4 regions of the Bradyrhizobium sp. Cp5.3 genome follow, and region 4 is predicted to be linked to each of the others. Evidence: predicted binding sites of a transcription regulator. Region 4 holds the regulator's gene; each other region holds the start of a gene.
The links. The regulator LexA, encoded in region 4, represses DNA repair genes until DNA is damaged. The targets are predictions, from matches to a motif close to TGTTCNNNNTGTGTTCNG.

Region 1: the regulator LexA is predicted to act here: its motif matches at 2,834-2,851, upstream of K289_RS0104690 (ImuA family protein).
Region 2: the regulator LexA is predicted to act here: its motif matches at 2,822-2,839, upstream of recA (recombinase RecA).
Region 3: the regulator LexA is predicted to act here: its motif matches at 2,653-2,670, upstream of uvrA (excinuclease ABC subunit UvrA).

What each region holds. Positions count from the first base shown of each region.
Region 1 covers NZ_AUFA01000002.1:362,956-367,751, forward strand. The annotation lists gene K289_RS0104680 (inorganic phosphate transporter) at 1-1,231, opposite strand, end outside; gene K289_RS0104685 (UdgX family uracil-DNA binding protein) at 1,353-2,750, opposite strand; gene K289_RS0104690 (ImuA family protein) at 2,988-3,812, shown strand; gene K289_RS0104695 (DNA polymerase Y family protein) at 3,712-4,796, shown strand, end outside.
Region 2 covers NZ_AUFA01000010.1:205,355-210,150, forward strand. The annotation lists gene gcvP (aminomethyl-transferring glycine dehydrogenase) at 1-1,506, shown strand, start outside; gene recA (recombinase RecA) at 1,642-2,730, opposite strand; gene K289_RS0116805 (hypothetical protein) at 3,277-3,516, opposite strand; gene K289_RS0116815 (DUF2798 domain-containing protein) at 4,534-4,761, opposite strand.
Region 3 covers NZ_AUFA01000003.1:332,320-337,115, reverse strand. The annotation lists gene K289_RS0106920 (outer membrane protein) at 1-622, shown strand, start outside; gene K289_RS0106915 (outer membrane protein) at 860-1,555, shown strand; gene K289_RS0106910 (outer membrane protein) at 1,701-2,456, shown strand; gene uvrA (excinuclease ABC subunit UvrA) at 2,791-4,796, shown strand, end outside.
Region 4 covers NZ_AUFA01000003.1:201,693-206,488, forward strand. The annotation lists gene K289_RS0106255 (ComEC/Rec2 family competence protein) at 1-1,723, shown strand, start outside; gene K289_RS51420 (hypothetical protein) at 1,735-2,166, opposite strand; gene lexA (transcriptional repressor LexA) at 2,462-3,160, opposite strand; gene glp (gephyrin-like molybdotransferase Glp) at 3,336-4,547, opposite strand; gene K289_RS0106275 (helix-turn-helix transcriptional regulator) at 4,675-4,796, opposite strand, start outside.

The sequences.
Region 1 (4,796 bases), on a different contig from region 4:
CGGTGAGCACGGCGACATCGTCGGCGCTGAGTTCGGCTTCCTTGTCCTTCATCAAAAAGCGGAGCGCTTCCGAGACGAGGTACATGTCGTTGCGGGTGTTGCCGACGATTTCCGCCGGCACCTTGGCGAGCGAGCCGTAGGTGGTGACCTGCTTGGCGATATCGCGCACGAGCACGGCGAGCGACGGGAACGTTCCGCCGGTGACTTCGTGCTGTGCGACATAGTTGGTGACGGCAGGGCGCGGGTTGCCGATCACGTTATAGCCGGCGGCCTTGCCCTCGATGATCCTGCTCGCGGCGTCCGAGTTCTTGATGAACTGCTCGATCTGGGCCTCCGGCAGCGCGCGGTTGAGCGCGTAGGCGGTCGGCACCGTGCCGATCAGGATCAGCATGATGAGGCCCATGCCTTTCTGACCGTCGTTGGAGCCGTGGAAGAAGCTCACCAGCGTGCAGGTGAGGATCAGGATGCCGCGGATCCACCACGGTGGCGGCTGGTCGCCCTTCGGCTCGCCGAACAAGGCGGGCGTGGCGCGCAGCAGCACGGTGCGCAGGATCAGGAGCAGGCCGGCGGCGAGCGCGAAGCCGAACAGCGGCGACAGCAGCAATGCCTTGCCGATGTTGGTGGCCTGGGTCCAGTCGACGCCCGAGGTGCCGCTGCGGCCATGCAGGACCGCGTTCATGATGCCCACACCCATGATCGAGCCGATCAGCGTGTGCGAGCTCGAGGCCGGCAGGCCGAAATACCAGGTGCCGACGTTCCAGATGATCGCGGCGATCAGCAGCGCGAACACCATGGCGAAACCGGCACTGGAGCCGACCTGGAGGATCAGCTCGACCGGCAGCAGCGAGACGATGCCGAAGGCGACCGCTCCCGAGGACAGCAGCACGCCGAACAGGTTGAACATGCCGGACCACACCACGGCGACGTGGGCGGGGAGCGAGCGGGTGTAGATGACGGTTGCGACCGCATTGGCGGTGTCGTGGAAGCCGTTCACGAACTCGAAGCCGAGCGCGATCAGAAGCGCGACGAAGAGCATCAGGAAGGGCGCAATGCTCTTGACCTGCGTGCCGGTGGCATCGACGTCGATCCAGATGCTGTAGGCGACGAAGAGCAGCGCAGCGCCGATGACCCCCATGTAGATCACGCCAGTGAGCGGATGAAATCCGCGGTCGAGGTCGGGCCCCCTACGCAAGGCTGGCTCGATGGAGCCGGGCAAAGCAACGTCACTCATTGGAAATTCTCCTGTCCCAAGGCCCCGATTTTGCTCGCGGCATGTGACAGCCAGTTGAAATGGTTGACGAACGATTGAAATGACGGGGGCTTCTCCACCGCCGATTGCGTGCAGGTAGCCGTCAGGCGGCGCGGGCGGCTTTTTTCTGCAAGCCGGCAGCGATCTTCAGGTCTTCGACAAAACGTTGATATTCCAGCACTTTGGCTTCGGGATCCGGCAGCCGTAGCAGATAGGACGGGTGCACCGTCACCAGGGCCTTGCGGCCGTCGGCAAGGTCGATCAGGCGGCCGCGGTTCTTGCCGATCGGCGTGATCTTGCCGAACACGCTTTGGGCGGCGGTGGCGCCCATGGCCACGACGAGATCGGGCTGGATTGCCGCCAGTTCCCGCTCGTACCACTGCCGGCACGCCCGGATCTCCGGTGTGTTCGGCTTCTGGTGCAGGCGGATTTTTCCGCGCGGCACAAATTTGAAGTGCTTCACCGCATTGGTGACGTAGACCTTCCTGCGGTCGACGCCGGCCTCGTCCAGCGCGCGGTCGAGCATCTGGCCGGCCGGGCCGACGAAGGGATGGCCGGCGAGGTCTTCCTTGTCGCCGGGCTGCTCACCGACCAGCATGATATTGGCGGACTTCGGACCCTCGCCGAACACGGTCTGCGTCGCATCCCTGTAGAGAGGGCAGGCACGGCAGTGGGCGGCTTCCTCGCGAAGCGTTTCGAGATCGTCGGCGGCGGGTTTGCGCTTCATGGGCGGCTCCGGAGACGGTTTGATCCGTCCGCCGGTCCAGCGTTCGGCATCAGAGAGCAGAGGTTCAAGTATCGAGGCTTCCGACAGGTTCCTCCGGCGCTTGTTCGGCGCTTCCGGTGCGATCGGTTGGTCCGGCCGGAAGTGACGGCGCCAGGTTTCCTCCAACCGGTTTGGGGCAGGCATCTCCGCCTGGCTGATCCCCGGCGTGAACGAGATCGCGTGGCCGTCCCAATGGGCGCAAATGTCGGGCGTGAGGATCGACCATGGCATGTCGGCATAGCGGCGCGCGAAGAAGGGGGCAGCAAATTCGACGATGTGATGCTCCGGTATGAACCAGGCGGCGTAATGCGCCTTGTGCTCGCGTCCGATCTCGCGGAAGCGGACGACGTCGCGCATCCGCTGCACGTCGCGATGCACGCTGCCGGCCATTGCCGTCGCCAGCGCGACGTCGGGATCGGTTCTGGTCCCGAGCAGATCGTGATCGCTCCGCAGCCGCGACAGCAGGCGATAGAGGAGCGCAAAGCGCTCAGCGTCGCGATGCAGGATCGCGACGCGTGCGAGCTCGATGAAATCGGCGGGCACGCTGAAGGTGCTGTCGGCCTCGATCGGTGGAAGGCCTGGCGCTTCGCACAGGCCGGGCGGCACGTCGTCTTTCGCATGGCCCTGCACGCGCCACGTCACGTCGGTCGGCGCGACGTGGTGCAGTGCGAGCGCGCGTGCGGTTTTGCGCCAGCCGTCGAAATCGGTCTCGCTGTCGAGAGTGATGAGGTACATGGCACCTGAATCCTCTTGATTCTGCTCATGAATCCGTGGACGCACCAATTCGATTGACTCCAGGGGCGCCGTTAGTTTTATATTAGAACATATCATGAACAAATGAGCCAGCCGCTGGTTTTCTTTTTGAGAGCCACGGCAATCACCTCTGAAGGAGCGGCGAGCATGCGGAGCGCGATCAGCAAAAGTGGTCGCCGGTTTTGCGTCCGATCGCGCTCCTCTTTTTAGGGAGGGCGCATGATCTTGTCGCCAAACCGCTCTCATTTTGGCGGATCATGCGCCACCGCACGTACAAGCGCGCTTGCGACCTTGCGCGGCCAGATCGAGCGCATCGAGACGGCGGAGGCCGCGCATCATCGCGATTGCGTGGCACTCGGCCACCCGGAAGCAGATCGGGCCTTGCAGGGCGGGCTCGCGCGCGCAGCGATCCACGAGGTGTTTTGCGAGGGGCGGCAGGGTACCGCCGCGACGGGCTTCGTCATGGGTCTCGCAGGACGCGTGTCGGCGCGCCGGCCACTGCTGTGGGTGCGGCAGGATTTTTCGGAAGTTGAAACGGGCGCGCTGTCGATGAGCGGACTGGCCGAGCTCGGCCTCGATCCGCGCCGCGTGGTGATGGTGCGCGCTGCCGATGTCGAGACCGCGCTGCGCACGTCGGCCGACGCGCTCGCCTGCGATGCGCTCGGCGCCGTCGTGCTCGAGCTTTGGGGCGAGACAAAGCAGTTCGATCTCGTGGCGAGCCGCAAGCTGACGCTCGCCGCGCAGGCCTCGGGCGTGACCGGGCTCCTGTTGCGGATGGCGGCGCAGCCGCTGCCCTCGACTGCGGAGACACGATGGATGTTGCGCGCGGCACATTCGCCGCCGGGCTCGGTGTGGAATGCCTGGGGCGCACCGCGCTTCGATGCCGAGCTCTTGCGCAATCGTCATGGCCCGTGTGGCCGGTGGATCATGGAATGGAAATGTGATGAGTGCCTGTTCAGTGAACCGTCGGCGTATTCTCAGCCTGTGGCTGCCGCGCCTGCCCATCGACCGGATCAAGCGGTTCTTCGACGGCGGGCTGGGTGATCCCAGCATCGTCGTCACCAAGGACAACAACGCGCTGGTGATCCATGCGCTCGACGAGGCCGCCGAGCGCCTCGGCCTGCACATCGGCCTGCCCTTGGCGAATGCGCGGGCGATGTGCCCGGATCTGAAGGTGTTCGACGCGGACATCGCGGCCGATACAAAGACGCTCAGCGACATCGCCGACTGGTGCGATCGCTTCACACCACTGGTGGCGCTCGATCCGCCGCACGGTCTGTTCCTGGACATCACCGGCTGCGCGCATCTGTTCGGCGGGGAGGCTGCACTGTTGCAGACGCTGGTCCGTGCGCTCGCCCGGCAGGGCTTTGCTGTCAGCGCGGCGATCGCCGCCACCTCGGTCTGCGCGCGCACGCTGACGCGGCAGGTACCTGGCACCATCGTCGCCGATGGCGGGGAGGCGGAGGCGGTCAGCCGGCTGCCGGTGTCCGCGCTCGGCGCGGTTGATGCCATCACTGTCGGTCTGCGCCGCGCCGGCCTGAAAACCATCGGCGATGTGGCGTCGCGCGAGCCGCATGAGATCACCGCGCGGTTCGGCGCGCGGTTCTCTACGCTGCTCGCGCATGCGCTGGGGCAGGGCGATGCGCCGATCAATCCGCGCAAACCGCTGCCCGACTACATCGTGGAGAAGCGCTTTGCCGAGCCGATCGCGACCGACACCATGATCGCGATGACGCTGTCGCGGCTCGCCGATACGCTTGTTACCTCCATGGAGAAGCAGGGCAAGGGCGCGCGGCGGCTGGAAGCCGCCTTCTTCCGCACCGATGGCGTGGTGCGCACGATCATGGTCGAGACCGGGCGGCCGGTGACGCGAAGCGCCGTCATCGACCGGCTGTTCCGTGAGCGGCTCGATGCGCTCGCCGATCCCCTCGACCCCGGCTTCGGCTTCGACATGGTGCGGCTGTCGGCGAGCCGCACCGAGATCGTGGTGCAGGAGCAGCGCGATCTCGACGCCCATGTCCACGACAA
Region 2 (4,796 bases), on a different contig from region 4:
GAAGCGCTGCCGGATGCCTTGAAGCGCGCGACCGGCTTCCTCACCCATCCGGTGTTCCACGCGCATCGCTCGGAAACCGAGATGCTGCGCTACATGCGCAAGCTCAGCGATCGCGACCTCGCGCTCGACCGCGCGATGATCCCGCTGGGATCCTGCACCATGAAGCTGAATGCGACCACCGAGATGATGCCGCTGACCTGGCCGGAGTTCGGGTCCTTGCATCCCTTCGCGCCGCGCGAGCAGGCCAAGGGCTATCACGCGCTGTTCGCGCGGCTGGAAAAATGGCTGTGCGACATCACCGGCTATGACGCGATCTCGCTGCAGCCGAATTCGGGCGCGCAAGGAGAATATGCCGGCCTGCTCGCGATCCGCGGCTATCATGCCTCGCGAGGTGAAAGCCACCGCAAGGTCTGCCTGATCCCCTCCTCCGCCCACGGCACCAACCCGGCCTCCGCCGCGATGGTCGGCATGGACGTGGTGGTGGTTGCCTGCGAGAAGAACGGCGACGTCGACGTCAATGATCTCCGCGCCAAGGCGCAAGTGCATTCGAACGACCTCGCCGCAGTGATGATCACCTACCCCTCGACGCATGGCGTGTTCGAGGAGCACATCCGCGAGATCTGCGACATCGTCCACGGCCATGGCGGCCAGGTCTATCTCGACGGCGCCAACCTGAACGCGCAGGTCGGCCTGTCCAGGCCCGGCGACTACGGCGCCGATGTCAGCCATCTCAATTTGCACAAGACTTTCTGCATCCCGCATGGCGGCGGCGGCCCGGGCATGGGCCCGATCGGCGTGAGAGCACATCTCGCCCCGTTCCTGCCCGGCCATCCAGCGACCCATGCCGACGCGCCGGTCGGCCCGGTCTCGGCCGCGCCGTTCGGCTCGGCGTCGATCCTGACCATCTCCTACATCTACATCCTGATGATGGGCGGCGAAGGTCTGATGCGCGCGACCGAGATCGCGATCCTCAACGCCAACTACGTCGCAGCAAAGCTCGAGCCGCACTTCCCGGTGCTCTACAAGAACGCCCGGGGACGTGTCGCTCATGAATGCATCGTCGACCCGCGGCCGCTCAAGACGACGAGCGGCGTCACCGTCGACGACATCGCAAAACGCCTGATCGACTATGGCTTCCACGCCCCGACCATGAGCTTCCCCGTGCCGGGCACCTTGATGATCGAACCGACCGAGTCGGAATCGAAGGCGGAGCTGGACCGCTTCTGCGACGCGATGATCGCAATCCGCAAGGAGATCGCCGAGGTCGAGGCCGGCCGCTTCAAGATCGAGGCCTCGCCCTTGCGCAACGCGCCGCACACCGTGCACGACATCGCCGACGACAACTGGGCCCGCGCCTACACCCGCGCGGAAGGCTGCTTCCCGGCCAGCACCTCGCGCACCGACAAATACTGGTCCCCGGTCGGACGCGTCGACAACGTCTATGGCGACCGCAACCTCGTGTGCTCGTGCCCGCCGGTGAGCGACTACGCGCAGGCGGCGGAGTAAGGGATTCGCAGAATGGGTTGAGCGAAGCGAGACCCATCACCGGCACGATCCGACCAAAACGAAACGGGCGCCGAAGACGTCGGCAACTCAACGTCCTCAGCGCCCGCTCCTCGCGAAAACTCTACCTGTTGAAGCTTACTCCTCCGTCGGCTCCTCGCCGTCGGCATCACGCTCCGGGGCGCCGGCCAAGATCTGCTCGGCGATCAGACCCGAGTTCTGCCGGATCGAGGTCTCGATCTTCGCGGTGATGTCGGGATTGGCCTTCAGGAACGCTTTCGCGTTCTCGCGGCCCTGGCCGAGGCGCTGGCTGTCATAGGAGAACCAAGCGCCGGATTTCTCGACGATGCCGGCCTTGACGCCGAGGTCGAGGATCTCGCCCATCTTGGAGACGCCCTCGCCGTACATGATGTCGAATTCGACCTGCTTGAAGGGCGGCGCCAGCTTGTTCTTCACCACCTTCACGCGCGTGGTGTTGCCGACGACCTCGTCACGCTCCTTGATCGCGCCGATGCGGCGGATGTCGAGGCGGACGGAGGCGTAGAATTTCAGCGCGTTGCCGCCGGTCGTGGTTTCCGGCGAACCGTACATCACGCCGATCTTCATGCGGATCTGGTTGATGAAGATCACCATGGTGTTGGACTTGTTGATGGAAGCCGTCAGCTTGCGCAGCGCCTGGCTCATCAGACGGGCCTGGAGACCCGGCAGCGCGTCCCCCATCTCGCCTTCGAGCTCGGCCTTCGGCACCAGCGCCGCAACCGAATCGACCACCAGCACGTCCACCGCGCCCGAACGCACCAGCGTGTCGCAGATTTCCAGCGCCTGCTCGCCGGTGTCGGGCTGGGAGATCAGGAGCTCGTCGATGTTGACGCCGAGCTTGCGGGCATAGACCGGGTCGAGCGCGTGCTCGGCGTCGATGAAGGCGCAGATGCCGCCCTTCTTCTGCGCTTCCGCGACCGTATGCAGCGCCAGCGTCGTCTTGCCCGAGGATTCCGGCCCGTAGATCTCGACGATCCGCCCCTTGGGCAGGCCGCCGATGCCGAGCGCGATATCGAGCCCGAGCGAGCCGGAGGACACCGCCTCGATGTCCATCGAACGGTCGCTCTTGCCGAGCCTCATCACCGAGCCCTTGCCGAACTGGCGCTCGATCTGGGACAGCGCGGCGGCCAGGGCTTTACTCTTGTCCATGGAAGATCCTTCGACGATACGCAGGGCAGTAGCGGACATTGGTCGTGCTCCTTATGGCGGGGATTCGCGAGATGGACAAACGATTGGCGAAGCAGGTCGGCGATGGGAGCAACGTACCCCATTTGTTCCAGGTTCGCAATATGTTCTTTTGCGCACTTGGGTACTGTCCCTCTTTAACCCTCAGTGTCCCAAAGTGAATTTGGCCGTGTCCCAATTTGTTCGCGATGTGCCGCAAGGCGTTCCTCGCCCGAATGGACTAAGCTTTAGGTAGATCGACTAGGCCGAGCGAATCGCCGGATTCCGGGCTGTGACAGCGATGATTCCGGTCATCGCGACGGTCGGCGCCGCGTCCTTGGCGGGGCAATGAACCTTGGCACGGTCCATGCAGACCCATTCTTACCGGGATTTTGCATTCCCTCTCGGGGCTGGAAAGCCGCCGCCTGCGTTCATTTAAGCAGGCGGCGTTTTTATTGGTGTCCTGATTCAATTCAGTGGACCCGCCTCGAATGAGGCGGCTTCAGTTGGCGGCCTCCTCGCCCTCTCGCAAAATGCGGAAAACAACCCCATGCAAAGTAGGGTGACGGCCTAGCCCCTCTTCCGCAGAGCGCGCAGGATCAGGCCCAGGAAGACCAGCCAAGCCGTCCAGCAGCCCACCGCGATCGCCATGAGCACATCGCCGTCTGAACTTTGGGCGATCGAGTGCGCCAGATAGGTCACGAGAAGGCAGATCAGGCCAAAAGCGATGAAGAGCACCACCGCGACAATCAGCCCGCAGCCTGACGACCTGGCAGGTGGCTCTGGCTGCGGCGAATCGAGACCGGTCATGGGGTCTCCATCCAGAAAGCCGATGCCTCAAACACTCGCCTAGAGAACGTGATCAACATTTTAGCAACTTAAGGTTATTGTCACCTTCATCGCGGAACGAAAGCGCGCTTATGCACTTAAGTCCTCAACAGAGGCGATGAGTGTGGACGACAAGGAGCGGCAGCAATTGCCAGCCCAAGCTACGCAGGACCGAAGGCAACGATGCCCGACCTGCGCCAGTGCCGCTCGTCTCAAGAGTTCACTCATGGATGTAGCGACAGGCAAGACGGTGCGTCTGTTCGAATGCAGCAAGTGCGGCCATTTCTGGGACGACTAGCCGGCAAGTTTATCGAGCCAAGCGCGCCTCAGTTGGTCGCCTCTTTGATTCGTCCGTCCAGCCACCGGAATGTCTTCGATCGGGCGAGCCTCGCCACGCCTCGCTTGCCGATGATGTCGCCATCGCGCCCCAAGCCGCACTTGCTGGTCCTACATCAGTGCCAACAGAATGATGCCGAGAACCAGCACCACAAAGCCAGCCGCCGTCGCGGCGGCGAAAGACCGCTCTACGTTATCCATGATGCCACCCCGTTGTCGGCACGCCACGTTTCCCCCATGGCTTTGCCGAACGATCGGAATGTCACCGACTTGTGTGTCCCTAGTTGTGCAATCGGGTGTCCAAATTGGGACGGGCGCGAGGCGGTATGCGGCACGCGCGCGGCTTCGCCGTAGTTGTAAGGCGCCTGTAAGCCGAGTCTTCTAGCCTGGTCCCGCACGGTGGACCAACACCGGGCACTCCATACCCAGTCAACCCCGCTCCACCCCGAGCGGGGTTTTCTGTTTGCGGTCCGCTGGCGGTGATGCAGCGGCCACATCCTGATTCGCACGTCGGCCTGTCAGGCTGCCGTAAGCTGAGCCAGCTAGGGTCGAGTGGCTATGGTGTTGCAGCCCAGCACCTCAGCCTCCAATAACCTTTGCCCCGCCTGGCTCTCCCCTGGCGGGGCTTTTTTCGTCCCACTGTGGCCAAAACACCGGCTCCCCTTACTCCCGCGTCAGCCGCAACGAGAACGACCGGATCGCGGGTGCCGCCAGCAACACGATGGGCAGCATCGCGAGCCAGGCGATCAGCCACGAGGCCAGCCAGTGCTGGACGAACAGCAACGTCCCCGCGGCCGGAAAGCTGGCAATGCCCGCCGCGATCAGCGAGGTGAGACCGGACTGGATGACGCCGAAGACGAAATGACTGTGGCGTCGGGGAATGCCGAGCATGATGCGCGCCTTTGCTGAGTGCCGCCATCAGGCGA
Region 3 (4,796 bases), 130 kb from region 4:
TGGCGGATCGAGCCACAATTGCTGGGATTTCCTCGCCCTCGGCGGCGCAGTCGTCACACGCGAAGGCTGCCACAATGCGACCGGCGGCACGGTCGGTGGCCAGATCGGCTATCGCTGGCAGTCGACCAATTGGGTGTTCGGCATCGAAGGTCAGGGCAACTGGGCCGACTTCACCGGCGACAACATCAGCACGACGTTCGTGGTTGCGCCCGGCCTTCGCAATCGTTCGAGGATCGACGCCTTTGGTCTGATCACCGGTCAGGTCGGCTACGCCTGGAATAACGCCCTGTTTTACGTGAAGGGCGGCGCCGCCGTCGTCGGTGACCAATATCGCAGCTTCGCTGTGGCCAACGGCCTGGAATTCGATCGGGCCAACGAGACCCGCTGGGGCGGTACGGTGGGTGCCGGATTCGAGTACGGCTTCGCTCCGAACTGGTCGGTCGGCGTCGAATACGACCACATCTTCCTCGGACATCACACCACCACCTTCACCGGTTCCGGCAACTTCCTCATTGCGCCCCTCGGCGTTGCCACGCGCTCCGAGCGGATCGGCCAGGATGTCGACATGGGCCTCGTCCGCCTGAACTATCGCTGGGGCGGCCCGGCCATCGCAAAGTACTGATATCGTTTGAATATCAATCGTTCCTGAAGGCCGGCCTTGCGCCGGCCTTTTTGCCGTTCGCTGCGCGGGAAGTTAAATAGGTCAGCAATACAGCCTCTTTCTCAAATCTGTTGTGGCTTTTGGGGTACACAACTTGCGGCTTTACCGGTGTAAGCCGATGGCAATTGGACCACCGCGTCCGATCCTTCCCTTCGCAGGAAGGCAAGAACAGAAACTGGGACTGGGACTAAGTTGAAAATGAAGAAAGTTTTGTTGGCTTCGGCCTGTTTGTTCGCACTGGGCGCGTTCGCTCCCGCCACGGCTGCTGATCTGGCAGCCCGCCCCTACACCAAGGCTCCGGCGATGCCGGCAGCGGTCTACAACTGGACCGGCTTCTACCTCGGCATCGTCGGCGGCGGCGCTTGGGAGAACGGCTCCGGCGACCCGAAGATGAAGGGCGGTTTCGTCGGCGGCACGGCCGGCTACAACTGGCAGACCGGCAACGTCGTGTTCGGTCTCGAGGCCGATGGCTCCTGGGCCGACGTCAGCGCTTCGGCGACCGGCGCCACCCTTGTCCCCGGCTTCGGTGTCGTGACCACGACGGCGAGCTCGAAGACCGATGCGATGGGCACCGTGCGCGGCCGCATCGGCTGGGCGGTCAATAACGTCCTGTTCTACGGCACCGGCGGCTACGCCTGGATCGACAACAAGATCACCCTCTCGGCGCTCGGCGTGACTGCCTCGGACAGCAAGTGGCACTCAGGCTGGACCGTCGGCGCGGGCGTTGAGGCGTTCTTCGCTCCGCAGTGGTCGGTCAAGGGCGAGTACCTCTATCGCAGCCTCGGCGGCGAAAGCTACTTCTCCGGCGCGCTGCCCACCGGCACGCTCAACTTCCACACCGTGCAGGTCGGCGTGAACTATCACTTCGGCGGCCCGATCGTCGCGAAGTACTGATCTCCTCGAACGACGTCTTACGTCACGAAAGGCCGGCCTCGCGCCGGCCTTTTTGTTTTCGCGCGCCGTCGCGCCCAACCGTCATGGAATCGAGAGTGCGGTGTGCAAACGCCGGCGATCGAGTCGGGACAGTTGGGGAATTGAAATGAAGACGTTGCTGCTGGCATCAGTCAGCCTGTTCGCACTCGGCGCGCTCGCGCCGGCCGGTGCCGCCGATCTACCGCTGTACAAGGCGCCGGTGGCTCCCGTGCTCGCCTATGACTGGACCGGCGTCTATGCCGGCATCAACGGCGGCGCCGGCCTTGCGCATGCCTGCTGGAGCATCACCGACGCGCTCGGCGCCGTCGTGGACCCGGCCGCCGGCGAAGGCTGCCACAATGCGAGCGGCGGCACGATCGGCGGACAGATCGGCTATCGCTGGCAGAAGGCGCACTGGGTCTTCGGGCTGGAGGGCCAGGGCAACTGGGCCGACTTCAAGGGCAGCAATGTCAGCGTCGCACGGCCCGCGTTCACGAACCAGACCAGGATCGATGGGTTCGGCCTGTTCACCGGCCAGCTCGGCTACGCCGTGAACAGCCTGCTGTTCTACGGCAAAACCGGCGCCGCGGTGGCGCGCGACAAATACGACACTTTCGTCCCCGGCGTCCCGGCGACGGTGTTCAACAGCGTCAACCAGACCCGCTGGGGCTACGCGGTGGGCTTCGGCATCGAGTACGGCTTTGCCGAGAACTGGTCGGTCGGCGGCGAGTACGACCACGTGTTCCTGGGCCATCACAGCGCCGACTTCGCCACCGTGCCGGGCGGCCTGCTCGCGCGCACCGATCGGATCGGCCAGGACATCGACATCGGCGTGATCCGCGTCAACTACCGCTGGGGCGGTCCCCTCGTCGCCAAATACTGATTCCTGATTCCATCCGCAGGAACCCGCCAAGGCCGGCTCAAGCGCATTAAGCGATCGGCTTCCCGCCCACGAACGAAGGGCCGGCCTCGCGTCGGCCCTTCGGCTTTCCGAACGCTGCGGGCGTTGCTACTGCCACGTGCCGCCAGCGCGCCAACAATCCGTTGACGATTCGCAAGTCGCACTGGAAATCCGTCCCCGTTCTTCCTACGTTCGCTGACATACCCATCGGCGCCAATCCCGGTTCCGGGCAAAGCGCGCCTGAACGCTGGCGCGGCCGCGCGCCTTTGGGATTTTCCCGTTGGGTTTGCTCTTTGGGTTCTTGGGGACCACCAGGATGGATGAAGTGATCAAGGCGAAGCGCCAACAGCAGAACGCGGGCTCGAGCCTGCGCGCAATTACGATCCGTGGCGCGCGCGAGCACAACCTCAAGAACATCGACGTTGAGATTCCGCGCGACAAGCTCGTTGTGTTCACGGGTCTGTCCGGCTCCGGCAAATCCTCGCTCGCCTTCGACACGATCTATGCCGAAGGCCAGCGCCGCTACGTGGAGTCGCTGTCGGCCTATGCGCGCCAGTTCCTGGAGATGATGCAGAAGCCGGACGTCGACCAGATCGACGGCCTGTCGCCGGCGATCTCGATCGAGCAGAAGACCACCTCGAAGAACCCGCGCTCCACCGTCGGCACGGTGACCGAGATCTACGACTACATGCGCCTGCTCTGGGCGCGCGTCGGCGTGCCCTATTCGCCCGCCACAGGCCTGCCGATCGAGAGCCAGACCGTCTCGCAGATGGTCGACCGCGTGCTGGCGCTGCCCGAAGGCACCCGCCTCTATCTGCTCGCGCCGGTCGTGCGCGGCCGCAAGGGCGAGTACAAGAAGGAGCTCGCCGAATGGCTCAAGAAGGGCTTTCAGCGCGTCAAGATCGACGGCACCTTCTACGAGCTCGCGGAGGCGCCGAGCCTCGACAAGAAATTCCCGCACGACGTCGACGTCGTGGTCGACCGCATCGTGGTGCGCGCCGATATCGGCCAGCGGCTTGCCGAAAGCTTCGAGACCGCGCTGAAGCTCGCCGAGGGACTAGCTGTCGTCGAGTTCGCCGACGCGCCGGCGGCAGCTCCTGCCGAGGAGAAAAAGAAGACCGCGAAGATCCACGACAAGAGCGGCCCCGAACGCATCCTGTTCTCGGAAAAGTTCGCCTGCCCGGTCTCCGGCTTCACCATTCCCGAGATCGAGCCGCGACTGTTCTCATTCAACAACCCCTATGGCGCCTGCCCGGCCTGCGGCGGCCTCGGCGTCGAGCAGCATGTCGACGAGGATCTCGTCGTCCCCGATAAGGAGCTCGCCATTGGCAAGGGCGCGATCGCGCCCTGGGCCAAGTCGTCATCGCCCTATTACATTCAGACGCTGATTGCGCTTGGCAAACATTACAAGTTCGCGCAAACCGCCAAATGGAAGGATCTGCCCAAGAAAACGCAGAACGCGATCCTCTATGGCTCCGGCGAGGACGAGATCAAGTTCTCCTATGAAGACGGCGTGCGCTCCTACGACACCAAGAAGCCGTTCGAGGGCGTCATCACCAACATCAACCGCCGCTATCGCGAGACCGAGAGCGAGTGGGCGCGCGAGGAGCTGGCGAAGTATTTCCACGACGTCCCCTGCGAGGGTTGCAAGGGCTTCCGGCTCAAGCCGGAGGCGCTCTGCGTCAAGATCGGCGGCAAGCATATCGGCGAGATCTCGGAGCTGTCGGTCAAGCGCGCCGGCGAGTGGTTCGAGGGCGTGCCGGAGGCACTGAACGCGCAGCAGAAGGAGATCGCGGGCCGCATCCTCAAGGAGATCCGCGAGCGCCTGACTTTCCTGCTCGACGTCGGCCTCAACTATCTCACCCTCTCGCGTTCCTCCGGCACGCTGTCCGGCGGCGAGAGCCAGCGCATCCGCCTGGCCTCGCAGATCGGCTCGGGTCTGACGGGCGTGCTCTACGTGCTGGACGAGCCCTCGATCGGCCTGCACCAGCGCGACAACGCGCGCCTGCTCGATACGCTGAAGCGCCTTCGCGACCTCGGCAATACCGTGGTCGTGGTCGAGCATGACGAGGACGCCATTCGCCTTGCCGACTACGTGCTCGACATCGGCCCGGGCGCCGGCATGCATGGCGGCCACATCGTCGCCGAAGGCACGCCCGCGGAGATCATGCGCAACCCGAAATCGCTGACCGGCAAATATCTCACCGGCGAGCTCGAGGTCGAGGTACCGGATCGGCGTCCGCCGAACCATCGCCGCACCATCAAGGTGGTGAACGCGCGCGGCAATAACCTCAAGAACGTCACCGCTGAAATCCCGCTCGG
Region 4 (4,796 bases):
GGTCGGCAGCTTCGTGCAGTTGAAGGCGCGGCTGATGCCGCCGCTCTCGCCGCTGCGCCCCGGCAGCTACGATTTCTCCCGCGACATGTTCTTTCAGGGCATCGGCGCTTCCGGTTTCGTGATGGGCGCGATCGCGACCTCGACGCCGCCCGACAGTGGAGGTTTGCGGCTGCGCTACGCTGCGTTCATGCAAGGCCTGCGTGACGCCATCGATGCGCGCATCCGCGCCACGCTCGATGGCGACAAGCGCGCGATCGCCACGGCGCTGCTCACCGGCCGGCGCGATGCGATCACCTCGCCCGTGAATGACGCCATGTTCATCTCGGGGCTCGGCCATGTGCTCTCGATCTCGGGCTACCACATGGCGGTGGTCGCCGGCGTCGTCTTCTTTGCGGTTCGCGCGCTGCTCGCTTTGATCCCGGGCCTCGCCGTCAGCTTTCCGATCAAGAAATGGTCGGCCGCTGCCGCGCTCGTCGCCGCGGCGTTCTATCTCTTGCTGTCCGGCGCGGAGGTCGCCACGCAAAGATCGTTTTTCATGACCGCAGTGGTGCTGATCGCGGTGATGGTCGATCGCCGTGCCATTACCTTCCGGACGCTTGCAGTGGCTGCCCTGATCGTGCTCGCGGTCGCGCCGGAAGCGCTGGTTCACCCCAGTTTTCAAATGTCGTTCGCGGCAACGCTCGGGCTGGTAGCGCTGGTACAGATCGGCATGCCGAACCTGTTCGCCTCGCCCGATCATTCGACGACGGCGCGCATCGCGCTGTGGGGCGGCCGCGAGCTCGCGATGCTGTTCCTGGCCTCGCTCATCGCGGGGCTTGCGACCACGCCCTATGCCGCCTTCCACTTCCACCGTGTCACGCCGTTCGGCGTGCTCGCAAACCTTGCGGCGATGCCGGTGGTTTCGGCGCTGGTGATGCCGGCCGGGCTGTTGGGATTGGTCGCTGCGCCGTTCGGGCTCGACGGCGTGTTCTGGTGGCTGATGGGTGTCGGCATCGACTGGATGATCGCCGTCACGCAGTGGGTTGCGAACCTCCCGGGCGCGGTCGGCGGCATTGCCGCCTTCGGCAACGCGCCATTGGTCGCGGCGAGCATCGGTATCATCCTGATGGGGCTGCTGCGTACGCCCTTACGCTGGTCCGGTGCCCTCGTGCTGTTCATTGCGATCGTCTGGGCGGTGTCCGTGCGCCAGCCGGATATCCTGATCGCCGGCGACGGGCGTACCATTGCAGTGCGCGCCGGCGACGGTCGCCTGCATCTGATCGCGGCGAACAAGGATGCGTTTCTCGCGAAGGAGTGGCTTGCGGCCGATGCCGATCCACGCAGCGCCGGTGACGCCTCGCTCGGCAGCGGCGTGTCATGCGACGAGGCCGGATGCGTGACCCCGCTCGCCGACGGGCGCCTGATCGCCCTGGCGCTGCGCGCCGACGCGCTGTCCGATGATTGCAGCCGGGCCGCGCTGGTGGTGACGGCACGGCCCGCGCCGCCCGATTGCGCGGCGATGGTGGTCGACCGGGATCGTCTGGCAGGACAGGGCGGGCTGGCGCTCATGCGTCGCGGCGACGGCTTTGCGGTGCAGGCGGTGAGGGCGAGGGGCGCAAACCGCCCCTGGTCGCCGGCCGCCGCCGGCGATGGTTATTATGAATCAAATCTCGCGCCACGGCCGGCCACACCGCGCTCCAGGGACGCAACGCCGTCGGAGGCCGACCTTCAGGCCGAGGACTGAAATCGATCGTGTCAGCCGATCGGCAGGCGTGTCACGGTCGGCTGCGGCCTATCGGCGGCCACTTGCGGCTTGTGCTCACCGACCGGCTGGGTCACCGGCAATTGCAGCACGGTTGCGCGCTGGCATTCGACGAGCTGCGTCACCAGCACATACTTGCCGTCCGGGAATTCGATCGCATCATGATGGCGGTCCGGAATGTGCGGATCGACCTTGCCGAACTTGCCGACGCGGGAGTTGATGGTGCGCGTCCAGATCCAGCGATTGTCGTAGCGGACATTGTCGGCGAAGGCGAGCTCCGTCCCCGGCAGCAGGCAGACCGCGACCGAGAGATCGGCTTCCGAAGCGAAGCCGCGTGTCGAGGTGCCGCGGAAGGTTGTCGTGACGATCGTCTCACCGACCTGGGCGGGACGGGTCGCGACGGCATGCAGACTGTAGTCACACATCGCAAGTGCTCCTCATCAGAGATAGCGACCCGTGCCCCCGGAGGCCCAGGCCTCTATCAGGAAGGCTACGATGATATGCGATGTTGAGGGCAAATCTGCGACTTGTGTGCAGACCTGCCGATCACTTTATCTTTTCCACGTTCATCAAGAGCGTTTGGAACAAAGCGCGCTCCTGTGAATTCTTTTATGCTGCGCTTGTCGACATCATTCCTGGATTCATCGGCGCCGCACTACACGCGGCGGAGATCAGTTGCTCCGCACGACGAGCATCGGCTCACGGCTCCGCCGCATGCGCTCAGTACTTCCGGTACAGACCGATCAGCTTGCCCTGAATTTTCACGCGGTTCGGCGGCAGGATGCGCACCTCATAGGCGGCATTGGCGGGCTCGAGCGCGATCGAGGCGCCGCGGCGGCGAAAGCGCTTCAGCGTCGCTTCCTCGTCGTCGATCAGGGCAACCACGATGTCGCCGGTATCGGCGGTCTCGTTGCGCTGGATCAGCGCCATGTCGCCGTCGAGGATGCCGGCCTCAACCATCGAATCGCCGCGCACTTCGAGCGCGTAGTGCTCGCCCGAGCCGAGCATGTCCGGCGGTACGCTGATGGTGTGGCTGCGGGTCTGCAAGGCCTCGATCGGCGTACCGGCCGCGATGCGGCCCATCACCGGCACTGCGACCGGACGCTCGCCTTCGTCCACCGGTGCACTGGAGCCACGCACCTTGCCGAGATTGCCTTCGATGACGCTGGGCGTGAAGCCGCGCCGGCTTCCGGCGGCAGCCTGGAGCTCCGGTAGCTTGATCACTTCGATGGCGCGGGCGCGATTGGGCAGGCGCCGGATGAAGCCGCGCTCCTCGAGCGCGGTGATCAGGCGATGGATACCGGACTTCGAGCGCAGGTCGAGCGCGTCCTTCATCTCGTCGAAGGAGGGCGGCACGCCGCTTTCCTTCAGACGCTCGCTGATGAACCGCAGAAGCTCGTATTGTTTGCGCGTTAACATCTCGACCAAATCCCCCGGTTGATGTCGTTCGATTCCGAGACGCTGAATTCAGCGGCAAGCCGCTAGATGCTCGAAACAAATCATGAACGGACACTATATGTTCGATATGTGTTCCGCAACTGCTTAATTTACCGTGAACGCGACAAAGTTCGCGGAACACGTGTCGCCGTTGCGTTCAACCGGGCAGCCGCAACACCTCGCAAGGCGCGCCGGCGTCGGCCTTCGGCGCGAATGGCGGCCGCACGAGAAGTACCTGTGCCGCAGCGAGATTCGCAAGCAGCGAGGAGTCCTGATGGTTGACGGGCAGCGCAACCAGCGTGCCGTCGTCGCGCACTTCGAGGCGCGCGCGAAGATAGTCCTCGCGCATGTCGTTGGCACTGAGGTCGCGGCCGAGCACGGCGCGCTCGCGGCGGTGGTGAATCACTGCGCGGCCGGCAAGCGCGCGAATCAGCGGCACCGCGAACAGGAAGCCGCAAACGTAGGATGACACGGGATTGCCGGGCAGGCCGATCACGCGCATCGCGCCGAGATGACCGTGCATCATCGGCTTGCCCGGCCGCATCGCGATCTTCCAGAACGACATCGAGATGCCCTCGGCCTTGAGCGCCTGCTGGACCAGGTCGTGGTCGCCGACCGAGGCGCCGCCGGTCGTCAGCAGGATGTCGGCGCCACTCTCGCGCCCGCGGCGGATACCGGCAGTGGTGGCCTCCAGGGTATCGGCGACGACCCCAAGGTCGATCGTTTCGGCGCCTTCGCTGCGGGCGAGCGCGTGGAGGGCGTAGCCGTTGGAGTAGACGATCTGGCCGGGCCCGGGCGTCGAGCCCGGCATCACCAGCTCATCGCCGGTCGCGAGGATCGCGACCTTCGGACGGCGGCGGATGGGAAGGCGGGGATGGTTCATGCCGGCGGCGAGCGCGAGGTCGCGCTCGGTGAGGCGGGTTCCCTTCCGCAGCAGCACGTCGCCCTCGCGAAAATCGACGCCGGCGGGGCGGATGTGCCGGCCGGCAATGGCGGCCTCCTTGATCGTGACGCGCTTGCCCTCAGCGACCGTATCCTCCTGGATCACGACGGCGTCCGCGCCATCGGGAACGACGCCACCGGTGAAGATCCGCACCGCTTCGCCGGCGCCCACCGTCCCCGCGAACGGCCGGCCCGCGGCGACCTCGCCGATCACGGAGAGCTGCGTGTCGACATTGGCCACATCGCTCGCGCGCACGGCGTAGCCGTCCATCGCCGACATCGCCTGCGGCGGCTGCGTACGCCGGGCCGCAACATCGCGCGCGAGCACGCGATGGAAGGCATCGTCGAGCGCGATCGTTTCCTCGGCCAGAGGCTCTGCACCCGCGAGTACGGCGGCAAGCGCATCGGAAACCGGCATGAGGGCCACGGCGAACTCCCGCTACAAATCGAAGGACTGGTCGGCAAGGTTCTAGCCGAGTGGAGGGGCCGAAGCAAAAGGGCTCCGGAAGCGCAGGTCACGCGCACGTCCCTGCGATGTTGACCAGGCGGGAAATCTATTTCTGCAGCAAGAGCCGCACCAACTCGGCCTGCCGACTCACGCCGGTCTTATCAAAAATCCTCGACAGGTGGCTGCGTGCGGTTCCATCGGTGATGCCGAGCCGCTCGGCCGTGGTCT